Regions from separate parts of the Shewanella vaxholmensis genome, predicted to be linked through region 2. Evidence: riboswitches for the same ligand, from Rfam matches in the RefSeq annotation. Region 2 holds a riboswitch; the other holds the start of a gene.

Region 1 (4,784 bases), on a different contig from region 2:
CGCCATATCCTTTTAAGTCAATGCAACACGTAAAGAGTGTGCCTTTAAGGCAAATAAAGAGCGGTTCAAAAGCGATTTATCCCTTTAATAATCAGATAGATAATCAACATTATTGATATAACACAACCCGATTACGTCCCGCTGCTTTGGCAGCATACATAGCCTCATCTGCAAATTGAAATAATCGCTGTGCATCCGTTCTCTGCTGTGGATAAATGACGGCCACCCCAACGCTAACAGTGATCGTAAACTCACGCTCTGTAAAACGAAAAACACTCGCAGACAAGTTTTGGCGAACCGTTTCAGCTAACGCCAACGCTTTTTCCTCAGTTGCATTAGGCAATAGAATCACAAACTCTTCACCGCCATAGCGTGCAACCTTTATATTATCCTCGATTAATCTATTTAAACTGAGACCAATTTGGCTTAAACAGTGATCACCAGTCAAATGTCCATAAGAGTCATTGATCATTTTAAAATGGTCAATATCGACAAGAAGTAAGCCATAGCTTTGACGAGACTCTACTGCCTGCTGGATCTCTTGTTCAAAAATCTGATTGAAACTACGCTGATTCATTAAACCCGTTAAGTCATCGGTACGAGCCAATTCGGCGAGCTTAGCCGAGTAGTCTTTTAACAAATACGCCTGATGAAACAAAGACCAATATTCCCTATGGTGCATCATAGCGATCCTATAAACAGGTACTGTAGAGGCCCATAGCAAACAGGCAATATACACATTATCACTCCCCTGTTTGGCAAAATAAGCAATCGAAATGGGCAAAATATAGCTAATGAGGTAAATGCGTAATTGCACTTTATCGATACAGAGATTCAGGCTAATAAAGGCATATAAAATGCCAAAAATAACCATAATGAAATGACCCATAGACTCAAACTCTGGATGGTAGACAATAAAAGCAGTCACTCCACTCCAAGTGGCACTATTGGCTAACAATCCCACATAAAGCCTTAAACGATTGGTATGCGGATCTTTCTTAGATTTCACATAAAAATCATATACAAAACTCAAACGAATTACGCCAGATGACGCCAAGAATGCAAAGCATACCCACATCAATTCCCAAGGAATAATATTGCCTAATAGCACATTGTAAGGAATAACAATACAGCTCCAGCAGGCAACATAAATGAGGGCACCAGTAAACATGCGCCAAGTGATATCCCGATTGAACTCAATAAGTGCATCCTGCTGGTAGTCATCATGATTTTTAGGTCGCACACTTATCCTTTACTATTCATAACCCGTTTCATTATAGATGAAAAAAGGCACAAACCTTAGCTTGTGCCTTAATGCTTATGCATTCGCAATGTTACAAAACTCTAGATTCAAAATACTGGTATTGCGCCTACATGTTTAAAATAAAAATAGTCGTAACTTACGTGTTAAACACTTTTAGACTTAATTTTCAGCACAATAACACTGAGCACAAATACTAGCGCACACGCGACTAAACCCGCAGAGACTGATTCAGTAAATCCAAGTACGACATAACCCGTTAAGCTAATAAACGCCGCAATCAATGCATACGGTAGCTGAGTGACCACATGGTCGATATGGTGACAACTCGCGCCCGTAGACGACAAAATCGTGGTATCGGAAATCGGTGAACAGTGATCGCCAAATACCGCGCCCGCCAGCACAGAGGCAAGCATAGGTAACATCATGCCAGTGTGACTTCCCATCGCCATATCCGCAGCAATCGGCAACATGATACCGAACGTGCCCCAGCTAGTACCGGTTGAGAACGCAGTAATACCCGCTAACACAAACATAAGCGCTGGCAAAAACGCGAACGGAATATTACCCGTCGCGAGACTCGCCATAAACTTACCAGTTTCGAGCTGGCCAATCACGCCTGCGATAGTCCAAGCAAATAACAGGATATAAATCGCTGGCAGCATAGAGCGAGCGCCCTGCACTATGCCTTTGACTATCATTGATTTCTCAACACCTTGGACTAAATTCAATATCAGCGAAATAGCTAAACCGATTAATGCACCAAAGAAAAGGGATGAACTGACATCGGTTTTCTCAAACGCTGAAATAATATTAAATTCAATCCCTTCAGCGGCAAGTACTTGAGCGCCACTGTTGATCATAAAATACAGGGTCGCAAATACCAATACTGTAATAGGCAAGAATAAACCTAAGATCTTACCGGTTTCGGCTTCAGGTAAATCCGCATTCGCCCCAGGCGGTAATCCTTTTGACTCATCGTATAAATTACCACGTTGGGCATTGAGTTCATGCTCGCGCATTGGCCCAACATCTAATCCCATAAAGACAACGAAAAGTAATAATAACAAGGAGAAGATTGCGTAGAAGTTCATTGGTATCATTTGAATAAAAATACTCAAATGGCCCGTATCAGCAAAACCATGGGCCGTTAATATTCCACCAATAAGTGCAATAATATACGCGCCCCAACTTGATACTGGTGAAATAACGCACACAGGTGCCGCAGTAGAATCTAATAAATAAGCTAACTTAGCGCGGGAAATATAATAACGGTCGGTAACAGGTCTAGCGACCGAACCTACGACTAAGCTATTGAAATAGTCGTCAATAAAAACCACACAACCTAAAAACATGGTTAATAGTTTAGCGTCACGTTTATTACGTATATGTAAACGCGCCCAATCGGCAAAAGCCCGCGCGCTGCCACTGACAGTAATTAACGCTGTGATCATTCCCAGTACAATTAAGAAACCGAGAATATATAAGTTCCACGAATTAAGGCCTTCGCCCGTCCAAAAAAGTCCTTTAACGCCATTAAATACAAATTCACCCGTCGCTACAGGTGAAAATTGATTGAGCAATAAAGCACCAATTAAAATACCTAACCCCAAAGAAAGCAGTACACGGCGAGTTAAGATCGCCAACACAATAGCCACCGCAGGCGGCAGCAAGGAAAGTGCCGAATCGGCATAATTCATAACAGTCATTGATTATTATCTTCGTTAAATACGAATGGAGGGCGACTGAACTGGTGGGGAAAGGCAATAGATACCCAAGGTCACCTGTCCTATCAGTAGCGCTCCATAGTAACTATTTCCAATATCCGTATCGGAAAATACTATGGCAGTGTTGCACCTATTAGGTACAACCCCAGCAGTTGATCGTGATAAATCAAACCACTTCGGCACCAAATCCTTTCGCAATCGATCAACGGAATCACCCTACTGATCACTACTAATATTTGGCGCGCCTCTACTTCTAAGAACGCCCGTACGCGGGCGTGAGGCACATAAAAACATAAGCGGCTTAGCAGATGCTACCGCAAAGCCACTTAATGTGACCTAGATCACAGATTAAATCAACCGAGACTTGTGATCAGCTCAGGAACCGCCTCAAATAAGTCCGCAACTAAGCCATAATCTGCAACTTGGAAAATAGGCGCTTCCGCGTCTTTGTTAATAGCAACGATGACTTTTGCGTCTTTCATGCCCGCTAAATGTTGAATCGCGCCAGAAATCCCCACGGCAATATACAAGTTAGGCGCAACGATTTTACCGGTTTGACCGACTTGTAAATCGTTAGGCACAAAGCCAGCGTCAACTGCCGCGCGTGATGCGCCAACCGCAGCACCAAGCTTGTCAGCAAGTTGTTCTAACATGCCGAAGTTTTCACCACTGCCCATACCACGGCCGCCAGAAACGATAATGCCAGCATTACCTAATTCTGGACGGGCTGATACCGTCAAGGATTGAGAAACAAACTGAGTTCTCGCTTCAAACACTTTATCGAGTGTCGTCACAGCCGCGCGGTTACCTTCTGGTGCAGCATCAAAGGCACTGGCGCGTACTGTCATCACTTTGATGGCATCATGGCTTTGCACTGTCGCTAAGGCGTTACCCGCATACACAGGGCGCACAAAAGTGTCCGCACTGACGACGGTAATGACTTCAGAGATTTGCGCAACATCTAATAATGCTGCCACACGCGGAAGCGTGTCCTTACCTAAGCTCGAAGCAGAAGCCAGAATGTGGCCATAGTTTGGCGCTAAGTCCACCAGCAATTTGGCAAAATTTTCCGCTAAATGCGCTTCATACACGCTGGCATCGGCAACAAGCACTTGGCTAACGCCTTGTAGCGCTTGTGCAGCTTGGACAACCGCACCACATTGGTGACCCGCAACCAGTACATGCACTTCATCGCCAATGGCGCGGGCGGCAGTGACGATTTTTGCCGTATCGAGTTTCAGTGCGGCATTATCATGTTCAGCTAATACTAAAATGGCCATTTAGATCACCTTCGCTTCATTTTTTAACTTTTCAACTAGCTCAGCTACCGACGCTACCATAATGCCTGCTTTACGTTCTGCTGGCGGAGTGACCTTCACAACCGTTTGGTGACTCTTTAACGTCACGCCTAAGTCTGCCACGGTAAAGACTTCTAATGGCTTACGCTTGGCTTTCATAATGTTAGGCAGTGAAGCATAACGAGGTTCGTTCAAACGTAGATCGGCAGTCACAACTGCAGGTAACGGCATAAGTAAGGTTTGCATACCACCGTCAACTTCGCGAGCGACTTGCACAGATTGGCCTTCCAATTTGATTTCAGAAGCAAAGGTCGCCTGTGGCATATCCATCAGCGCCGCGAACATTTGACCAGTTTGATTGTTATCGCCATCGATAGATTGCTTACCAAAAATCACCAGTTCAGCTTGTTCTTTGTCTTGTACCGCTTTGAGCAATTTGGCGATAGATACTGGCACCAGTTCTTCTTCAGTATCGATATGAATCGCACGGTCTGCGCC
Region 2 (4,784 bases):
TAATTCTTGCAACAATGCCTCACTCAACAAACCTTGGCCACTTGAATCTGAGCCAGTTTTATCGAGGGTTAGAGACACGTTCACTTCTGAGGTGGTAATTAAATCCACACTGATCTTATGTCGCGCCAATGTCGCAAAGGTTTCCGCTAAAAAGCCCTGTGCATGCAACATTTGCAAGCTGTGAAGATTTAACAGGGTTTGGTCGCGGCGCAAAGCCACAGCGCGGAATACGGGCGCATCTTCCACTTGATGACGGATCCAAGTCCCGCCCTTTTCAGGCTCTTTACTTGAACCCACAAACACTTGAATTTGTTGACGAACAGCAGGAAGAATGGTCGCAGGATGCAATACCTTGGCACCAAAGGTCGCCATCTCGGCGGCTTCATTAAAGCTGATCTCGGCAATCGGAAAGGCATTGGGCGCAAGGCGAGGATCGGTTGTATAAATCCCTGCGACATCGGTCCAAATCTCGACCGCTGAGGCGCGTAGCGCTTCGGCTAACAGCGCAGCAGAATAATCACTACCACCGCGGCCTAATGTGGTCGTTTGACCTGCTTCATCGGCACCGATAAAGCCTTGTGTGACAATCACTTGTTCCGCTAATAGTGGCTGAAGATAATCACGAGCTAAAGTCGCAATCTGCTCAACCTGAGGTTCCGCGCGGCCAAAGTGGCTGTCGGTACGTAATACTCGGCGTACATCGAAGGCGCTGGAGTTAACACCTTTCTCGCGGATGACTGCTGAAAACAACGCCGAAGAACATTGCTCACCGAGGGACAACAACTCATCCATGGTCGCTTTGCTGCGTTGTGATGCGAGCGCGTCACTCAATACTGACATGCGACTCAATAATTTATCTAATGCGGCGGCCACATCGTTAGGACGACCGAGCTTATCTAAAATCGCGTATTGAATTTGGGCAATTTGTTTTAATCGCTGTAATCGACCATCGTCGTTGATGGATTCTTGAGTCAATTCCACTAACAGATTGGTCACGCCACTCGATGCGCTGACCACGACTAAACGGCAATGAGGATTAGCTAACACTATGTCGGCACAGCGATTCATAGCGTTATAGTCGGCGACTGAGGTGCCACCAAATTTTGCGACAACGAGGGACATTAGCGCACCTCCGTGAAACACGTAGGGCAAGAAATAAACGCAGATTGAATAAAATATTGATTAACTAACATGATCACACTCCGAACTAACTTCGTTCGAAGAGCCTGGTGCTCAATGATAACGCACCCCAAAAGAAGGGAAACAGCAATCGTCACCAGAAGCTCTCCACCAATTACAGGTGACAATCGTCAGGATTCAGCCTGAGCGACCGACATAAACATGCAGCAACCATATCTATGCCTCGGCGTTAATCTCCCTCATCAGTCATCGCTGGAGTTTGTGCTCCTCTGACCGACTACCTAGTTAACGCTCCTCTTCTGTTCCTTTCCTAGGGAAAGGGACGAAAAAAGTAGCAATAAACCCCTAATGAAGTCAATGCTAATTTCATAACAAATGAATAATTTAAATAAAATCTTTTTAAAACAACTAAGTGCTTAAATCGGGTAACTCGTATACCAGCTGCACATAATCACTAAATTTGCCTAAACACACTTCATCATGTCCGGCCAAGGTGCAAGGCACTAAGCTAACATCCCCTTGTTCGACCACATAAATCGCGTATTGATTAAATTTCTTCCCCAATTGCAGCGCCATCGTTCTATCGATAAACACGGCCCAGCTTTTTTCCATGTGGGATAAATCCGGCGCCGCGCCCACTAAAGCACGATAGGGACTGCCGAGTAATTCAATTTCACGGAGAAGTTGGCGATCGAGTAAACGGTTTTGACTGGGAGAAAGCAGCTTTGAAGCGGGATTATGAGCGGTAATAACAGCAAAGGAAAAATCACAGGATAATGCTTGAGTCAGCAAAAATAACGGCGCTTGGTAACATTGCCACAAATCTTGAGTCGTATTGTCCATTGGTAGTCTAATCGAAAAATGAACCCAAGCTAGTGTAGCAGAGTGATTGTAAAATCCAAAGAGGCGTGAACTGGCTCACAGGAATGGCAAATACATTAGTTATACTAATCAATAGCTAAAGTAAATATCATGGTAAAAACCCCGACTCACCTAAAATTTGTTAACATTTCATTTGTTAACAAATGACTAAAACGAGTACAATGTACGTACTGGTGAGTTGAAACAGATTGAGCAAGATGCTTATCGTTCAATACAGTTTGTTACATATATCGCTTTAAGTAACGTGAACTGACCGGGCATCTGTTTAAAATGTGTTCTACATTTGATTTGTCTTTTAAACATTTAAAAAAAACAATAGTTAAGGAACTTATTCTAACTATTGCTTATCGAAGTTGGTACTGATTACGTTTTCTCGTATTACACTTAAACGTGCACTTAATCTACATCCAGATATAGATGTCACCGTAAAGATTTTCCTTTTGAGCACAAAGCAGTTCAAGGAAGTATCAACGCTTTTATGAATATAAGAGCCCGAAGTAAGTTGCTCTTATTGGTTAGTATAAACTGATTAAAATTTAGGTAAATAATATGCAAAATCCGCACATTCTGATCGTTGAAGATGAAGCCGTTACCCGTAACACGCTGAGAAGTATTTTCGAGGCAGAAGGGTATGTGGTAACTGAGGCCAATGATGGCGCAGAAATGCATAAGGCTATGCAGGAAAACAAAATTAACTTGGTCGTTATGGACATTAACTTGCCAGGCAAGAATGGCCTGTTGTTGGCACGTGAACTACGTGAAATCAACAACATCGGTCTGATCTTCCTGACAGGTCGTGACAACGAAGTCGACAAAATCCTTGGACTTGAAATTGGCGCGGACGATTATATTACCAAGCCGTTCAACCCACGTGAATTGACGATTCGTGCTCGTAACCTTCTGACTCGCGTCAACAGCGCTGGTGCCGAAGTCGAAGAAAAGAGCTCAGTAGAATACTATCGCTTCAACGATTGGAGCTTAGAGATCAACAGCCGTTCATTAGTGAGCCCGCAGGGTGAGTCTTACAAACTGCCACGTAGCGAATTCCGCGCTATGCTGCACTTTGTTGAAAACCCAGGCAAAATTTTGACTCGTGCCGATCTACTGATGAAAATGACTGGCCGTGAACTTAAGCCACACGATCGTACTGTAGACGTGACTATCCGTCGTATTCGTAAGCATTTTGAAAGCTTGCCAGATACGCCAGAAATCATCGCGACTATTCACGGTGAAGGCTATCGCTTTTGCGGTAACTTAGAAGGCTAATTGCCCGCTAAGCGACACTCGCATTAGCAACAGGATTGATTCGATAAGCATCAATTCACAAAAACCAGATCCTAGGATCTGGTTTTTTTATGCCTGCTATTTGGCGTTTTTCAACTGCCTATCGAGGAAATCCGCTAATGAGCGGTATAAGTGATTACGCACTTTCTCGCCACGCATCGAATGTTTAGAGCCCGGATAATCGATCATCTGGAATAATTTGCCTTCATCCTGCAGCGCTTTATAAACCCGAGTGCTGTTTTCAAACAAGACGTTATCGTCAGCCATGCCGTGATACATCAATAGACCCGCTTGATAGTTTTTCACGTAAGGGAACACGCTACTGGCTTCATAACCCTTTTCATTACCTTCGGGATGACCTAAGTAACGTTCAGTATAATGGGTGTCATACAAGCGCCAGTCGGTCACAGGTGCGCCCGAAATCGCGGCTTTAAAGTAATCCGGCGCCTTAAATAAACTCATCAAGGCCATATAACCACCGTAACTGTGGCCGTAAATCGCCACATTATCGGCATCGACAAAGGCTAAGCTACGCAGATACTCCACCCCCACTTTTTGATCATTCACTTCAGCTTCGCCCAAATGACGGTAAATCACCTGCTCGAACTGAGTGCCTCTGTGGGCACTGCCACGGTTATCTAATTGGAATACCACATACCCTTGTTGCACCAGATACTGGGTAAAGTAGTCCTGCTCGCTCCAACTATTGGTCACTAACTGTGCGTGTGGCCCACCATAAACCCGCACTACGACAGGGTATTTCTTGCTTGCATCGAAGGGAACGGGTTTGAATAAACGGGTTTGCAGCACTTGGCCATCTTCGGCTTTCAGTTCACCGAATTCAGGGATTTGCCATAGTCCCGCATAGTCATATAAAGGATGACCTTGCTTGACCGCATTTTGCTCGACCCAAGCTAATTGCTGGCCCTTGTCACCGTGTAAACTGATTTGCGGTGGCTGAGATAAGCTATTGAAATAATCGAGATAGACACTCTGATTATCGGCGAAAACAGGATTGTGCATCCCCGCTTGCTTGCTCACGCGCTCAACCTTGCCGCCCGCTAAAGGTACGCGATAAAGCTGTTTCTCGATTGGCGTGTCTTTGCGGCCGGTGAAATACACCCAGCCTGCGGTTTCATCTATGTATTCCAACTCATCGACAGCCCACTCGCCCTGAGTCAATTTCGTTTTGAGTTTGCCTTTTAAGTCAAAAAGATACAGATGATTAAAGCCGTCACGCTCAGACGCCCAAATAAAGGCAGACTGCTGCTTTAAGAAGTGCAGATCGTTATTGAGGTTTACCCAAGCATCACTGCGTTCTTTCACTAAGGTTTTTGGCTTAGTCAGTGCATCTAACGCCACTAACTGCAAATCGAGCTGATGTTGATCGCGGCTCTGCCACTGGAACGACAAGTATTTGCTATCGGGCAACCAATCGACACGCGGCAGGTAAATGTCTTTGCTCTTGTCTTTGCTAT

Evidence for each region. A riboswitch is a leader RNA that binds a small molecule or an ion and turns the genes downstream of it on or off. The one in region 2 is predicted to bind lysine.
Region 1: another riboswitch for lysine. It lies ahead of Q4Q46_RS03715 (Na+/H+ antiporter NhaC family protein); the one in region 2 lies ahead of lysC (lysine-sensitive aspartokinase 3).

The regions. Positions count from the first base shown of each region.
Region 1 is NZ_JAUOEV010000003.1:25,290-30,073, forward strand. Features, by position in the region: gene Q4Q46_RS03710 (GGDEF domain-containing protein) at 110-1,243, opposite strand; gene Q4Q46_RS03715 (Na+/H+ antiporter NhaC family protein) at 1,408-2,970, opposite strand; lysine riboswitch at 3,050-3,246, opposite strand; gene Q4Q46_RS03720 (electron transfer flavoprotein subunit alpha/FixB family protein) at 3,342-4,268, opposite strand; gene Q4Q46_RS03725 (electron transfer flavoprotein subunit beta/FixA family protein) at 4,269-4,784, opposite strand, start outside.
Region 2 is NZ_JAUOEV010000010.1:128,688-133,471, forward strand. Features, by position in the region: gene lysC (lysine-sensitive aspartokinase 3) at 1-1,122, opposite strand, end outside; lysine riboswitch at 1,273-1,447, opposite strand; gene Q4Q46_RS10955 (DUF3293 domain-containing protein) at 1,549-1,983, opposite strand; gene arcA (two-component system response regulator ArcA) at 2,572-3,288, shown strand; gene Q4Q46_RS10965 (S9 family peptidase) at 3,385-4,784, opposite strand, start outside.